2 regions of the Allomuricauda sp. XS_ASV26 genome follow, and region 1 is predicted to be linked to the other one. Evidence: riboswitches for the same ligand, from Rfam matches in the RefSeq annotation. Region 1 holds a riboswitch; the other holds the start of a gene.
What was found. Region 1 has a riboswitch for cobalamin ahead of AB9K32_RS12160 (acyl-CoA thioesterase). Riboswitches for the same ligand answer to the same signal wherever they lie in the genome.
Positions count from the first base shown of each region.

Region 2: it holds a riboswitch for cobalamin, as region 1 does, so the genes downstream of both, AB9K32_RS01140 (TonB-dependent receptor plug domain-containing protein) here and AB9K32_RS12160 (acyl-CoA thioesterase) in region 1, are expected to answer to the same signal.

Region 1 covers NZ_JBGFGK010000033.1:19,526-24,505, forward strand. The annotation lists gene AB9K32_RS12150 (ribonucleoside-diphosphate reductase subunit alpha) at 1-841, opposite strand, end outside; gene AB9K32_RS12155 (ribonucleotide-diphosphate reductase subunit beta) at 845-2,119, opposite strand; cobalamin riboswitch at 2,545-2,750, shown strand; gene AB9K32_RS12160 (acyl-CoA thioesterase) at 2,911-3,294, shown strand; gene AB9K32_RS12165 (PAS domain-containing protein) at 3,314-3,805, shown strand; gene AB9K32_RS12170 (hypothetical protein) at 3,874-4,245, shown strand; gene AB9K32_RS12175 (MbnP family protein) at 4,403-4,980, shown strand, end outside.
Region 2 covers NZ_JBGFGK010000026.1:143,379-148,358, reverse strand. The annotation lists gene AB9K32_RS01145 (S41 family peptidase) at 1-603, shown strand, start outside; gene AB9K32_RS01140 (TonB-dependent receptor plug domain-containing protein) at 637-2,499, opposite strand; cobalamin riboswitch at 2,568-2,792, opposite strand; gene AB9K32_RS01135 (ABC transporter substrate-binding protein) at 2,848-3,999, shown strand; gene AB9K32_RS01130 (FecCD family ABC transporter permease) at 4,000-4,980, shown strand, end outside.

The DNA of each region.
Region 1 (4,980 bases):
GAATACGGTGGTTCTTGTCCTTGTATACATCCGCTGCACCGTCATTGGCATTATCGGTAAAGAACACATACGGATATCCCATTTCACCCCTACGTTGCAACACTTTGGCCCATACCGTTCTTTTTTCTACGTCTCCCTCGATCATTTCCTGCATCCACTGGTTGGTCACCGTTACACCATGTGTTAATTGTTGGATCGGGTTACCCTCGGTACCGATCTCTAAAAATTCCATGATATCCTTATGATCGATCGGTAAATATGGAGAAAAACGACCGCGACGAACCGAACCTTGGCTAACCACATCCACCATGGATTCGAACAACTGCATAATATGAACTGCTCCCGAGGCTTGACCATTATTTTTTACAGGAGCACCCCTGTGCCTAATATTTCCAAAATACCCCGATGTCCCACCACCTAGTTTGGACATCATTCCTACCTCGGACTGTGTATAAAGGATATTCCCCATATCATCGTCGATATGTGAGCCAAAGCAACTAATGGGCAAACCACGTTTTTTACCAAAATTGGACCAAACTGGAGATGCCAAGGAGAAAAATCCTTCGGACATATATCCATAAAATTTATCCGAATACCCAGGAATTTGCAATATCTCCTCGGCCCTATCGGCAATCTCGCGGATACGCCCTTCAGGGGTTACGCCCTCGGTTAGGTACCCAGATGCCAAAAACTTTCGGCTATACTCGTTCAACCATTCGAACCCCTTATCTTCCTCGGTTTTAAGTTTGGACAAGGTATCCTTTCTTGCGTTTACAAGTTCTTGTGTTTTATTGTCTTGTTTTTGGTCTGTGGTCGGGGTTAGTTGTGTTCTCTTCTCCATAATTTAAAAAAGGTCGTCGCTTGTTATACTTTGTGTTCTTTTGCTATAGTTAATGGATCTTTTTACAAAAAAGTCTCCGTGTTTTGTTCCAATGATCTCGTCATCGAACCATTCGGTCTGCTCCAATAATTTTTGATCGACATCAAATATTTTAGAAATCCCGATACTCTCCAATGAGTTGTTGAATCTGTTCTTGATAAACTCGTTTACCAAGTTTTTGGGCAAGAAATCCAATTCACCAGCTTCAAATATCCAATCCACTATTTTACTTTCCGATTCAAATGCCTTCTCACAGATATCTTGGATCATTTCCTTGTATGCATCATCGAACCATTCCGGGTGTTCTTTTTTGATGATATTGATTACATCGATACCAAAATCACCATGGATCTGCTCTTCTTTGGAAGTCGCCTCCACAACGTTCGAAATTCCCTTCAGTACATTTTTATGTTTGTTGAACGCCATAATGATCAGGAACTGGGAGAAAAGGGAAACATGTTCAATAAAAAGGGAAAATAGCAAAATGGACTCGGCATACTCCTTATTGTTTTCGCTTTTTGCATTTTTAAGTGCTGTCTCCAAATACTGCACTCTTTTCATGATCACCGGTTTCTTCTTCAGGTTTTCAAACTCTTGGTTCAGTCCCAAAATTTCCAGTAGGTGCGAGTAAGCATCGTGGTGGCGCACCTCACTCTCCGCAAATGTGGCTCCCACCGAACCTATTTCTGGTTTTGGCATACGATGGTATATGTCGCCCCAAAATGTTTTTACGGCCACCTCGATCTGGGAAATGGCCAACATGGTATTTTTAATGGCACTTCGTTCCACTTCGGTCAATCCGGATTTAAAATCTTGGATATCGCTGGTAAAGTTAAACTCGGTATGTATCCAATACGAGTGTCTGATCGCGGGAACGTACTCGTATAATTGTGGGTATTCGTAAGGTTTAAGGTTTATTCGTTTTTCAAAAATATCGGACTCCCGCATTTGGGCCCTTTTGTTCCTATAAATAATGTATGCCTTTGCCACATCGTGGAACTCACTGTCCATAAGTTGGTTCTCCACAACATCTTGCACTTCTTCAACAGTGGGCACATAATGTTGGTCTTGGCTCTTTCGTTCCAACAACTCTTTATTTACGTTGCTGGCTATGGTCTGCGCATCGGTGATCTGGCCATGCTCCACAGCTGTCATGGCTTTCAAGATTGCATTCGTAATCTTGTGTAAATCAAATTCTTGCGTACTAAAATCCCTCTTAGTTATATGAGTTATCTGCATGAAGAAAACGGTTTGGAGTTGAAAAAATAGCTTGACTGTAAAATTCATATTTTCTTCACTTCGATTTGAAGTTTCGTCGATCAGGTTCTTAACACTGTTATCAACATTCGAAATTTTTGACGTTCAAAATCCATGGGAACAAACGTAGGATAAGGGCTGAGAAAAATCCACATTGGAATCGACTGCCAAGAAATACTTTTTCACAGTTTTTTAACAATTGCAAACATATAATCCCAAACACCCTTATTACATAAGGCTTTAAGCAGATTTCAATCAAAAAAAAGATCATTTGTCCAATTCCGCCCAAGCACCAACCCCAAAAGATCTGTTCATTAAATTTTACCGCATAAAAATCAGATAGAAATAATTTCAAGGTAAATTCAAATTTCGATACATTTACCACCAAATAAGTTCTTTACTTAATTTCTTTATCATAACGATAGGGTTTCCGACACATATCGGAATTAAAAGGGAATCGTGTGTAAATCACGAGCTGACGCGCAACTGTAAGTTCGATTCCGTTTTTGGAATAGTATGTTTTTGCAAAAAACCATTGTCTTTCCCAAAAAAAGATGAGAAGGTGGCAAAAATCGAACAAGCCAGGATACCTGCCCATTTCGTTCCTACTCTGTAGGATTTTGACGATGCCTTCGCGTAAAGGGCAAGTCGAACGTTTGAACTTTCACCGGCTTATCCGGCAAAACTCCACACACGTTCCACTTGTTTAAGGCATTGCGAAGTTGAGCTAAGGAGCTTTTATCTAATTGTTCAATTTTATAAAAGCTTTTGCCATGGAAATCAGCGAACGTATACAGCGATCAAAAACAAACATTTTTAAAGCGGTATTCCCCAATACCGTAAACCACTACGACACCTTGTTTGGCGGAACCGCACTTAGCCTAATGGACGAGGTTGCCTTTATTACTGCAACACGGTTCAGCAGAAAACGAATGGTGACCGTAAGTACAGATCGTATAGATTTTGACCACCCAATTCCTGCAGGTACCATTATTGAACTGATAGGCGAAGTAATAAAGGTGGGCAACAAAAGTTTAAAAGTGCAAGTTGACATTTATTTGGAAGAAATGTATTCCAGCCAAAGGGAAAAGGCCATCTGCGGCCAGTTCACCTTTGTTGCCTTGAACCAGGACAAAACACCAATTCCAGTGGTTTAATTTAACGTAGAACAAAACAATGACGAAAGACAACAAACTCCAGGCATCCCCATTACTAAGCTTTGATTTTTATTTGGAAAGCTATCACAGGTTACTGGGCAACCTAAAAAAAGAAGCAGACCTAAAGAAAATCACCTACCTGCTTGGTGAGGAAATATCGCAAGAGAATCAGAGTCTTATAATAAAGGAAAACTACGACGCCTTGGTCGTTACCGACCCGGACCATTCCATTCTTTGGGTGAATGATGGTTTTATAGAAATGACAGGGTATCGAAAAAATTACGCGCTACAGAAAAAACCGAGCTTTTTACAAGGAAAAGAAACATCAAAAACCATCAAAAAAGAAATTAGGGAACAGTTAAACGCGCATCACAGTTTTGATGGCGCGGTGATCAACTATCGCAAAAATGGCGAACCTTATCTATGTCACATCAAAATATTGCCACATTATAGCCCCCAAAAAAAACTATCCTATTTCATAGCTTTGGAAAAAGAACTAAAAGCTGCTTAAAACAGACAGCTTTTTTTTACATCGATCAATTAAGTGGATTATATTTGTACAGGTTCAAAAAATCTTTCTTGAAACAGCGGAGTCTTCCCATATTGTTCACACTTTTGTATGTAATGGCCATGTTAAGGCCCGTACTTCCTGTTTTTGAATATGTGGTCAACCAAGACTACATTGCCGAGTATTTGTGCGTGAACAAGGACAAACCAATGCTCAACTGTAACGGTAAGTGCTATCTGTCCAAAATGCTGCAAGAAGAACAAGACGAAAAAAAGCAAAATCTACCCTCTATTAACATGAAAGAGTATCCCATCGGCTTTGTGGATATTCTTTTTTGTGATTTTGCTCCCCAAACTTTGGAAAACGACCAACTACCTGAATTTACCTCGAGCAAACCGCGCCAATTTACAGCTTCGGTTTTTCGACCGCCCATCATTTGCTAACACCGACCTTTTTTATAGTTGTGCTATTTCCCTAAAGGGAAAAAAGCAACTGTGCCTATACTTTTAAGTACTGTGCCCTTGGCACATGTATGTAACATTTTTAATCCGGGAGGCTTTTAAGCAGAGGCTTCCCAACTCATAACTATTTGAATTACAGATGAAATCAATTTATAAATTATCAACCGTATTATTTTTATCCATTTTATTGGCATCATGCAGCAGCGATGACGATTCTACGCAACTAACAGGTACCGGAATGGTAAAAATTGAATTTGACAACAGCGTATCCGGGGACGACCTTATTTTAGGATCTTCCTACACCAATTCCCAGAATGAGACCTTGACCATAGAACGCCTAAACTACATTGTCGGGAATTTTAGGCTGACCGATGAAGATGGTAATATATTCACCTATCCTAAGGATACGGGCTTTTTTATAACAAGCGAAGAAACCGGAAAAACAGAAGTAGTTCTTTACGATGTTCCTGCCGGCAAGTACACTTCAATAACGTTTGGAATTGGTGTGGACCAAGAAAAGTATCTCTTGGGAGCCGAAGGACAGGGAGACCTCCTTACCGAAGCTGAAAACAATAATATGATGTGGTCCTGGCAAGCCGGCTACAAGTTCCTGAATTTTGAGGGAACGTTTACCTCGGCCACGGTTACCGATGACACCAATTTTAAGATTCATATGGGAAGTCACGGTTCCAGCTTGGACAATTACAAAGAAACCAC
Region 2 (4,980 bases), on a different contig from region 1:
TACATAAAACAAAGGTGGAACGATAAAATACAAGTACAGTTCAGCGAAGAATTTTTAACCGATTATTTTGCAAATTCCACAGGCACCAGCGCCATTAACTCCTTAAATTTAGACCGTGTTTTTGTTATTGCCACAGGTGATTCTGCCTCGGCAAGCGAATTGGTAATGAACGGACTTGACCCTTATATCGATGTAATCCATATTGGAGAAACAACTCGTGGTAAAAATGAATTTTCAATTACCTTGGTAGATGACCCAGAAAACTCTTTTATTTATAATAGTGACCGTGAGGGCAATATCAATGCTGAAAATTCTTGGGGATTACAACCTTTGGTTGGAAGGAACGAGAATGCCGATGGGTTTTATGATTACACCAATGGTTTGGCGCCAGACATTGCCCTAGAAGAAGATTTAACCAATTTTGGAGTCTTAGGCGATGTAAACGAGCCTCTCCTGGCCCGTGCTCTACAAGAAATTACAGGTAGCTCTGCCAAAATAGACTTTACCGTGGAAATGCCCGCAGAATCTTTTACGTCATCTAGATTGGAAACTCCTATAAAGGACAATATGTATTTGGAAAAACCACTACAGTTAAACAACTAATATAAAAGCGGCCGATCGGCCGCTTTTCTTTTTTTAAAGGTTCAGGCTGAGGCCGACCCTAAAGTTTCGTCCTCTGGTGGTGAACCCAAGCAGCTCCCTATAATCCTCGTTCAACAAATTATCCGCGTTCACAAAAACATTTAATTTGTTTTTGATCAACTCATGCTGAACAGAAAGATTCAATATTGAAAACGGGTCAAGGGCTACATCGGTAAAAGTAGAAAAATCAGTATCAAAACGCTCACCGGTATAAGCATAGCTCAAAGATGCATTGGTACTTTCACAAAACTGATACCATACAGAAACATTGGCCTTGTGCTTGGGAATACGTATGGCATTGTCGCCTTTCCGTTCCGTAAAGGTATAATTGGCATTTACGCTAAAATTGCTCAAAGGCAACCAAGTTGCTTCCACTTCCACCCCGTTGGCATCAATCTCATCGGCAACATTTATCGTTGTAAAGTTAGCATCGTAACCAATGGCATTTGTTTCGTTTCTATCAAAATAAACCGTACTGATTCTTAATGTATTGTTCAATTTAAACTCCACGCCCGCCTCAATAGTGGTATTTTCTTCTGGCTCCAAGTCTGGGTTTCCACCAAAAGCACCGAACAACTGGGTCAAGTTCGGTGTAATATAAGAGGTTGCATACGATCCCATCAATTTTATATACCCTTTATTCGTATCAAATACATAAGATGGGTTCAGGTTGTACACAAAATGGTTTCCATATTCGGAGTGATTGTTCAAGCGGGCACCTGCATTCAAATTCAATCCAAAATCCGAAACATAGACCACATTGACATAAGGATCTACAATGGTAAAATCAACCTCCTCCGCAAAAATAGCCTCGTCCTTAATATAGTTTACTCCAAGTATCGTATGGAACTGCTCTCCAAAAACATATTTATGGTACACATCCAATACCCAATTGTTGCCTTCGGTAGTGCTTTCACCAAAAGTATCGTTGGCCATGGACTCGTAATCTGTATAGGCCGCATTTAAGTGAACCGATCCTTTGCCATACTCAAATTCAGAGGAAACCCCAACCCTTTGCTGCTCGTTCTCCCCTACATTTGGAGCTTCGGCCAAAGAAGCATCATATTCATTCCTAAATTTGGTTTGATTGCCATATAGCTGAACGCCGAACCTTTCCGTAAATTGATGGCCAAACCTTACATTGGTGCTGTAATTTGAAAAAACATCCTCTTCATTTTCAGGTGTCACAGCAGCAGACAATCCACTTTTGTACCGATTGGAAAAATCCACCCCATAATTGAACTTGCCCAATGTGCCATTTACATTTGCGGAATTTTGAATGCTACCTATATTATAATTCTGGTCCTCCGCAGTTTGATTGGTCCCGACACTGGTTTCAAAATTACCGGCCATCTTCTTTTTGGAACTCTTTTTTGTTGTAATGTTGATCACCGCAGTAACTGCATTGGTTCCGTAAAGTGTGCTGGCCGCTCCTTTAATGATCTCAATGGACTGAATTGTACTGGGAGACAGCAGACGTAGATCATATTCGGCAGAAAATGTGGATGGGTCGGCCACACGAACGCCATCGATAATGATCAAGACCTGTCTGCCACGGCCACCCCGGGCGTAAACCCCTAGCACATCGCCATCCCTGCCCCGGCTACCGGCAATTTCGATACCACTTTTTGTGTTGATGATCTCGGCAACCGTTCTGCCTTGGTTTCGCTGCATTTCCTCAGCTGTGATCTTGATTACCGTTTTTCCTGAGTTTTCACGCTTCAATTCAAATTTTGAGTCGCTAACAACAACCTCGTCCAGTTGTTGAACTTTAAGTGAATCTTGCTGTATCTGTTGTGCAAAGATCCCCTGTCCCGCCAATAAAGCGGTAATTAACCATAAATGATTTTTTTTCATTTCGTTTAATTGAATAAACGGGAGAATAGTATGTGTTGCATACGTAAACCTTTATCCCGAAAGTTTAACAATGTTTGTTTGAATGTGGCAGGTCTCCTGGCTTGTGTTTTGCCTCCTACCTTCCCGCCCATTGGGCAGTGGTTTTAGAAGATGAGACAAACGCCCAATACTTACTTTTAAAAAAACAGTAATTCTTGGGCACAACTTACAGTTGCGGGAACAGCTCCGGATTTGCACCGGATTCCCTTTTAATCCCACGGAAAACCGTGAGAACCAAAATTCGAGGCCAAAGCTAATCAATCTGTTTAATCTTTTTCCTCAAAAATTAAATAATCTTACTTTTGGACCATGGCAAAACAACAATGGTCAATTCTAGTTTTAGGATTTCTTTTGATGACTTTGGTAGGTTGCAAACTGGAAAAAAAACAGCAACCTTCCCAAAATCAAGAATTAGATTCCAAAGTAAAATATGCAACCGGATTTAAAGTAACCAAAGAGACCGATCTTACAATAATAGAGGTCACCGGGGCTTGGCCCGGGGCAAAAAGCTTTAAATATGCGTTGGTTCCCAAGGAAAAATTACCGTCCATTACTCTACCAAAAGATGCATACGATGCCATTATCGCCACCCCAATAGAAAAGGTGGTGCTTACTTCCACTACCCACATAGAACCCTTACAAAAACTTGGGGCGTTAAATACCGTAATCGGCTTTCCAAATACGGACTACATTTCAACACCCGAGGCCAGAGAGCGAATTTCGGCAGGGCACATAAAGGATTTGGGAATGAATGATGTTCTCAACACAGAAATGGTACTGGCCCTAGACCCCGAACTTATTTTTGGATTTAGCATTAATGAGGAGAACAAGGCCTACGATATTTTAAAACAGGCAGGAATTCCAGTAGCCTACAATGGTGATTGGGTGGAGCATACCCCGCTCGGTAAAGCCGAATGGATCAAGTTTTTTGCTCCATTTTTCAATAAGGAAGCCCTGGGCGATAGTATTTTCACAGAAGTAGAATCATCTTACAAACAAGCAAAAGAGATTGCAAAAAAAGCAAAATCCAAACCTACCGTGCTAACCGGGGGACTTTACAAGGATGTGTGGTATGTGGCTGGGGGCCAAAGTTGGATGGCCCGCTTTATAAAAGATGCAAATGCCGATTATGCGTGGGCTTCCACACCCGAGACCGGAAGCATTGGGCTAAGTCTCGAATCGGTTTTGGAAAAAGCCCAAGATGCCGAATTTTGGTTTAACCCATCAGCACAAACCACTTACGAACAAATAAAAGCCGCAAATACACATTACGGCCGGTTTTCTGCTTTTACGAACCAAAAAGTATATTCCAATGCCATTGAAAAAGGCGAAACCGGTGGACTTATTTTTTACGAATCGGCACCTCACCGACCCGATGTGGTCTTAAAGGATTTTATTAAGATATTGCATCCGGAACTATTACCGGAACACCAGCTGCAATTTATCAAACCCATAAAATAAATGCCATTCACAAGAACATATCGCATTTCCTTTTTGCTATTGTTGGTTGCATTATTATGTTCTTCGTTGTTGAATATTAGTTCAGGATCGGTTTCCATCCCCTTTGCCGACGTGCTATCTATTTTGCTTGGAAAATTGCCAAAGACAGACTCTTGGGAATATATTATATGGAACTATCGGATTCCAAAAGCATTTACCTCCATATTGGTTGGCGCAGGATTATCCTTGAGCGGTCTTTTAATGCAAACATTGTTTAGAAATCCATTGGCCGGACCTTTTGTTTTGGGAATAAGTTCCGGGGCTAGTTTGGGTGCCGCACTACTGTTAATGGGGTCAACATTTTTGACCGGTTATGCTTCCTTTTCTTTTTTGAGCGATGTTTCCCTTGCCATCGCGGCCAGCATTGGAAGCTTTTTGGTTCTCTTTGTTGTCATGCTTGTCGCACAACGGGTAAAGGACACCATGGCTTTACTGATCATTGGTTTGATGTTCGGTAGTATTACTTCGGCCATAGTCAGTGTGCTCGCTTATTTTTCGAGCGCAGAAAATTTACAACGCTTCATTTTTTGGTCCTTTGGAAGTGTGGGCAATCTCTCCACTAACCAACTGCTTTTATTGGGAAGCATTGTAGCTTTGGGCGTTTTACTGAGTATTATCTCCATAAAATCCTTGAATGCTTTTCTTTTGGGAGAAAACTATGCGCAAAGCTTAGGGGTTTCCTTGAAAAAATCACGATTGACCATCATTATCTCCACTGGATTATTGGCTGGGGGCATCACAGCTTTTGCCGGCCCAATAGCCTTTGTTGGCCTGGCCGTTCCGCACCTTACCCGTCAAATTTTTGATACCATGGAGCACAAAGTATTGATCCCGGCCGTAATGCTGTACGGGGCCATTTTAATGTTGTTGTGCGATACCTTGGCCCAATTGCCCAACTCCGCTAGTGTATTGCCCATAAACGCCATCACCTCTTTGGTCGGT